DNA from 2 places in the Robertmurraya sp. GLU-23 genome. Region 2 is predicted to be linked to the other one. Evidence: predicted binding sites of a transcription regulator. Region 2 holds the regulator's gene; the other holds the start of a gene.
The links. Region 2 encodes LexA, which represses DNA repair genes until DNA is damaged. Its sites were predicted from a motif close to CGAACATATGTTCG; they were not measured.
Positions count from the first base shown of each region.

Region 1: the regulator LexA is predicted to act here: its motif matches at 1,594-1,607, upstream of uvrB (excinuclease ABC subunit UvrB).

Region 1 is NZ_JBRKCV010000015.1:43,996-47,423, forward strand. It holds gene uvrB (excinuclease ABC subunit UvrB) at 1-1,456, opposite strand, end outside; gene ACVBAX_RS19450 (CsbA family protein) at 1,751-1,978, opposite strand; gene ACVBAX_RS19455 (alpha/beta-type small acid-soluble spore protein) at 2,100-2,381, shown strand; gene ACVBAX_RS19460 (sensor domain-containing protein) at 2,617-3,428, opposite strand, start outside.
Region 2 is NZ_JBRKCV010000002.1:366,524-369,951, reverse strand. It holds gene ACVBAX_RS06175 (DUF896 domain-containing protein) at 1-162, opposite strand, end outside; gene ACVBAX_RS06170 (YneB family resolvase-like protein) at 277-957, opposite strand; gene yneA (cell division suppressor protein YneA) at 966-1,280, opposite strand; gene lexA (transcriptional repressor LexA) at 1,435-2,061, shown strand; gene ACVBAX_RS06155 (CBO0543 family protein) at 2,104-2,658, opposite strand; gene glnA (type I glutamate--ammonia ligase) at 2,837-3,428, opposite strand, start outside.

The DNA.
Region 1 (3,428 bases), on a different contig from region 2:
CAATTCTTTCGAGTGTTTTTACCTCAGAGTGTAGATATTGTACCTTGATACCAATTTCTTTCAAGTAATCTGTTAAGTCCTCGGACATCTTTTTTGTTAACGTTGTGACAAGAACGCGTTCATTCCTCTTAATCCGCTCATGAATCTCACCGATAAGGTCATCAATTTGCCCTTCAATCGGACGAACATCAATCGTTGGATCAAGCAATCCTGTTGGACGAATGATTTGTTGAACCATTTCTGGCGTGTGTTCAAGCTCATAAGGTCCCGGTGTTGCCGAAACAAACACAATTTGATTGATCTTCTCCTCAAATTCTGTAAACGTTAAAGGTCGGTTATCCATCGCTGAAGGCAGACGGAAACCATGGTCCACGAGAACCTGCTTACGCGCTTGGTCGCCGTTATACATTCCACGAATTTGCGGAAGCGTCACATGCGACTCGTCAATGACAATTAAGAAGTCTTCTGGAAAATAATCGATCAATGTATATGGTGTTGACCCAGGTGGTCTTAGAGTTAGATGTCGGGAGTAGTTTTCAATTCCCGAACAGAAGCCCATTTCCCTCATCATTTCTAAGTCATAACGTGTACGTTGCTCTAATCGCTGTGCCTCAAGAAGCTTTCCGTTTTCACGCATGTCCGCTAGGCGTTCTTCAAGTTCCTTCTCAATATTTTCAATGGCAACAAGGAGTTTTTCTTCACGCGTAACGAAGTGGGAAGCTGGGAAAATGGCAACATGTTCTCTTTCTCCAAGAATCTCCCCTGTTAATGCATCCACCTCTCGAATGCGATCAATTTCATCACCAAATAGCTCCACACGTAAGCAATGCTCATCCCGTGAAGCCGGGAAAATCTCGACCACATCGCCACGAACACGAAATGTCCCACGCTGAAAGTTAATATCGTTTCTTTCATATTGAATATCTACCAAGCGATGCAAGAGCTGATTACGCTCAATTTCCATTCCCGTTCTTAGTGAGAGCACAAGATCTCGATATTCCTCAGGAGAACCTAGACCGTAAATGCAAGAAACACTCGCAATGATAATAACATCTTTTCTTTCAAACAAAGAGGATGTAGCCGAGTGACGAAGCTTATCAATTTCGTCATTGATACTAGCATCTTTTTCGATAAACGTATCTGTTGAAGGAACATACGCTTCTGGCTGATAATAATCGTAATAGCTAACAAAATACTCGACGGCGTTATTCGGAAAAAACTCCTTAAACTCACTATAAAGCTGGCCAGCAAGTGTTTTATTATGAGCGATCACAAGTGTCGGCTTATTCACTTCTTTAATCACATTGGAGATCGTGAATGTTTTACCAGTCCCTGTTGCTCCGAGCAACGTTTGACGTTTTTCACCATTATGTATTCCATCAGCAATCCTTTGTATGGCTGCAGGCTGATCTCCTTGTGGTGAGTATTTAGAGACTAATTCAAATTGGTCCTTCACAAGTACTCCTCCTATTAAAAGTATCCATTAGAATTTCATCTATAGTAACTAGCGGCGGCGGACCTAGCTGAGTAAATAACCTATATTTTCATATTAATCATTCTACCACAAATAAGGGAAAACAAACCAATAATATGCGAACAAATATTCGATGTTTTTCGTTTTTACGATGAAGTCTGTCAGTCTCAGTCGAAAAAAGGTCAATCAAACGTTTGATTGAAATGATTCAAACACCCTCTGTATGTGAAAATGGCATAAAAAAACTTGTCGAAAATTTTATCGACAAGCTTCTACCTACGATCGTTTTTTTGCCCTCTCTCGAACCATTTTCGAATACGCAAACCCAACCGTTAAAGACAATGCATCTACAATAATGAGCGATAAGGAATCGGTATACCCCTTATAAACCGATGCAGCTATTAGTGCAACTGTAAGCAATAAACCAATCACATGGCTGTATGTAACTCTTGTGAAAAAAATAACGAGAGCACCAGGGATAAAAAGACCCAATACATACTTCATCTCGTTCAACCCCTCTTTGTTACCACTTATAGTTATAGAATATATGGTCAACTCCGGTTGTACAAGTATTTCACGTATGGAAAGTGCATACTAAGAAAAAAGTAAAAGGAGCATAGAGAATATGGCTAGAAAAAGACGTCCATTAATCCCAGAGGCTAGAGAGGCATTAGATTCGTTAAAAGCAGATGTTATGAAACAGAGAGGGTATATGGTGCCTAACGATAACCCGGACCAGGTAAAATACGAAGTGGCAGCGGATATGCATATTCCACTGAGTAAAGGCAATAACGGAAATCTTACCTCCCATCAAGCAGGCAAGATCGGTGGCCAAATCGGTGGAAGCATGGTCAAAGAAATGGTCCGACTTGCACAAGAAAGAATGAGAAATCAATCGGCTGATTAAAAAAATGCCTCTAAATGAAGCATTCAGACTTGGCAAGGTGCTTGACTCCTGGGGATCAGCGGGACAAGTGAGACCCCACAGGAGCGTCAGCGACGAGGAGACTCACTGCCCGCCCCCCGGAAAGCAAGCGCCCGAAGCGGAATCAGCCTTTTTCCAAACAAAAAAATGACAAAAGGCAGCGAGAAGTTCTCACTACCTTTTGTCGACATTCTGAATGCCTCTAAATGAGGCATTTTTAACTAGCATTACCGTATTTAGATAAAATATCTTCATAATTAGAACGCTCGACTGGAGGGGAGTAGAAATAACCTTGCACCTCGAAGCAATTCATGTTTTGCAGGAAACCGATTTGATTCGACGTTTCCACACCTTCTGCAATGACCTTCAGATTTAGGTTGTGAGACATCGAAATGATGGCAGATATAATTTCTTTATTGCTCTCATAATCAGCGATAAACGACTGGTCAATTTTCAAACGATCGACAGATAACTTTTGCAAATAACTTAAGGAGCTATACCCTGTTCCAAAGTCATCGACACTGATCTCAACCCCGACTTCTCTAAGGGCAAGCAGGTTTCGATTGACTCGCTCCTCTCCACGCATAATAACACTTTCCGTAATTTCAATCTCAATATCACTGCCATCGATCTCATAGGAGGCTAAGTTTTTTATGATAAAATCGACAAAGTCTTCTTGGTAAAAATGAATGACGGAAATATTAATAGAAGTTCTAGGCACCGGCATGCCTTTCCGTTTCCACTCCCCAATCGTTTCGAATACTTCCGTAATTACAAATCTCTCAAGATCAATAATTAAGTTACTTTCTTCGGCGATAGGAATAAACTTACTAGGAGGAATAAACCCGTTCTCTTCATGTTGCCAACGAATGAGTGCCTCGGAGCCCACCAATAGATTTGAACCCGTATCATATTTCGGTTGATAATAAACCGTTAACTTGCGATTCGCAATATCTCTGCGAAGATCACTTTCTATCTTTATTTTATTAAGTGATTGTTCCTTCATGGTCGCCTCATACACAACATATC
Region 2 (3,428 bases):
AATTTTTACACCTTGGAGCGTTCCTAGCATAGATGATCGAAATGTTTGTAAATATTCACTACGAAGCTTTGACTGCTCCTTTGCTTCCGTCTCAGTTAATCCATCAGCTTTTGCTTTTTTTGCTAGTTCATTGATTCTAGCCATTTTTCCCTTCGGTAGCATCTCTTTGCTCCTTCTCTTTTAGTTTTACTAATAGAAATCATGTTACTAAAAGTTATAGTCTTTGACAAGGAAGAAGCGTAAAGAGGTACGAATAACAAAAAATGCCAACGATTTTTATGACTTGTTGGCATTTAGTGAGATATTTTTTTGATGTTTTAGCTCTTCTATGTATTCAAGATATCTCCGATTTACTGTAGCTTTTGAAATATCATAACCAAACCCTCTTAAAGTAGCAGCGATTTCAGAGAATGTTAAATCATTGTTTCGTAACCGTACAATCTCTGTTATCGGTACTTCAATACGTTCTCTCCCGGCATGAACACCTTTGTTTTTCAGATTTTTCTCTGGTCTGTAACCGTTTTGAACAGCTCTGTTCATTCCTCTTTTAATTTTACTATTATGAAGCTTTCGCTGATATTCTTCTACCATACTTACAATTTGCAAAACCATAGAATCCGATTCGGACAATTGTAACTCACCATTATGTGATACACTGAAAAGTTTGATGTTATCCTTAAGTATACAATGAAGCAAAGCAATTTTGGCATTTCCTCTACCAAGTCTCGTTTCATCCTGAATTAGGACAGCTTCTACTTTCTCTTCCTTTAATCGTGACAGCAGGAGCAAAATACCTTCTCTGTCAAAGTCATATCCACTCGCCTGTTCTTTTATCACTTCAACAACTTCCATTCCGTGTTGTTGTGATAGCTTCAATAGTTCTTCTTCCTGCCTTTTTAGAGAAGAGTACTGTGATTCTTTTTCAGTACTAACTCTACAATAGATAATTGCCTTCATAATCCCTCCTATTTCGATGCTAGCTGAGTAACAGTGGAATCGTTTAATTCAACAGGGATATAGATCTTATCTCCTACTAATAATACATTTCCATTAATATCATTGATTTCTTCCACCCAGGAAACAAACTCTGTTTCAGATAATGCATGTTTATCTGCATAGTCCTTACAAAGATCCCAAAGTGTTTCCCCTTCATTAATTGTTACAGCCATATATTTTTCCTCAACTGATTCATCATTAGAAATTACTAAAATAATAGACGATAGGATAGATAAGACAACTAGAATAATAGCATATGAGTATTTGTTCCATAAATTTTTCATGTAAAACACCTCTATTAGAATGTATGTTCGTATTTATATTTATATTATAGACCGAACATCTGTTTTGTGTCAACGATTATTCGAACTTATGTTTGTATGCACTGGTAGAACATGCTATAATAAAGTCAAGATTAACCAATGAGGGGCGGTAAGTATGACAAAACTATCAAAACGTCAGGTAGATATACTAGAATATATAAAAGAAGAAGTTAAACAAAAGGGCTATCCGCCTTCCGTTCGTGAAATTGGCGAAGCTGTTGGTTTAGCGTCAAGTTCAACCGTACACGGCCACTTAGCTAGACTTGAAAGTAAAGGGTATATCCGCAGAGACCCTACAAAGCCACGAGCAATTGAAATTCTGGATCTTGATGAGGTAGTAAGTAATATACCAAAATATAATATTGTTAACGTTCCTGTAGTCGGAAAAGTAACTGCGGGTATACCTATAACTGCAATCGAGAATGTGGAAGAGTATTTTCCTCTCCCAGAACGTCTTGCCCCTGCGGATGAACAAGTATTTATGCTTGAGGTTATGGGAGACAGTATGATTGAGGCTGGTATCCTTGATGGTGATTACGTGATTGTGAAGCAGCAGCAAACAGCGAATAACGGTGATATCGTTGTTGCCATGACTGAGGAAGATGAAGCAACAGTGAAGAGGTTCTTCAAAGAAAAGGATTATGTTCGTTTGCAGCCAGAGAACTCATCCCTAGCACCAATTATCCTACGAAATGTGTCTATTCTTGGAAAAGTTATTGGAGTATATCGTCATATTCATTAATTAGTGAAAGCAAGCATCGAATGATGCTTGCTTTTCTTATTATCACAATGGCTCAAAGCTCTTTCTTCGACTAAACCAATGAGCCACAAGATACAAGAACAATATGATAAAGAATGAATAGGTATAAGCCCAATCTATTTTCTTATACATATCCATCATCGCCATCATCGGCATCCCAATGTATGCACTAATACCAGCCACAATGATTCCCTTTATAAATGGATTAACGTTCGGTTTGTATTGAAGGAAAAACATAATAAGGACCGGCATAAGAGAATAACGAAGCGAATAACTTATTGTCGGAATTGGAATGGCTTTTACTGGATAAACCCACCTTCCATGTTCCACTCCTAACGCATCAATCGTTGTAGATAGTATCATTACGATAAATACTGAAAAAAGCAATCGTGCTGAGCTCTCCCTTTTACGGAATATTGCCCAGAGTGCCCATGGAACAATGATCATTAACACCGCAACCCACCATTGCCAAGTGAAAAAAAAGGCATTTATGGTCGCATCTATAATAAGATGATTTCCCTCTTTAATTAAGTCGGTTCCTTTTTCGACTCGCTTTAGACCATCTTGAAACGTCATCATTTTTCCCCCGCAACATAACTTCAAATAACTGTAATTGGTTGTATTATTTAGTAAAATTGAGATTTTTATTCACGAGCCTTAAATCGTTTCAAGTTAGTTTTATAACCGTCCTCCACCATTAACAACATACAAAAAACCCTCAAACACATTAAAGTGTTTGAGGGTTTCTATGAACGGATTAATACATTGACATGTATTGTTCTCTTTCCCATGGATGTACTTGCGTACGGAACATATCCCACTCGATCTCTTTTGCTTCTACGAAGTGTTCGAAGATATGCTCTCCAAGAGCATAAACCATTGTTTCGTCTGACTTTAAGTTATCTAAAGCAGCAGCAAGTGTAGCTGGTAGATCTTCGATACCTACAGCTTGACGCTCTTCTTTGTTCATAACGTAGATGTTGCGGTCAACTGGAGCTGGTGGTGTTAAAGAGTTCTTCACTCCGTCAAGTCCTGCAGCAAGTAATACAGCCATTGCTAAGTAAGGGTTAGCAGCTGGGTCAACGCTACGTACTTCTACACGAGTGGAAATTCCACGAGAAGCAGGGATACGGATTAGCGGTGAACGGTTTCTAGCAGACCATGCAACATAGCAAGGTGCTTCGTAACCAGGTACTAAACGCTTATAAGAGTTTACAGTTGGGTTTGTTACAGCTGTAAAGTTTGGAGCATGCTTAATGATACCAGCGATGAACTGACGAGCAGTATCACTTAGTTCTAAGTTTCCAGTTGGATCGAAGAATGCATTCTTGCCTTCTTTGAATAAAGAA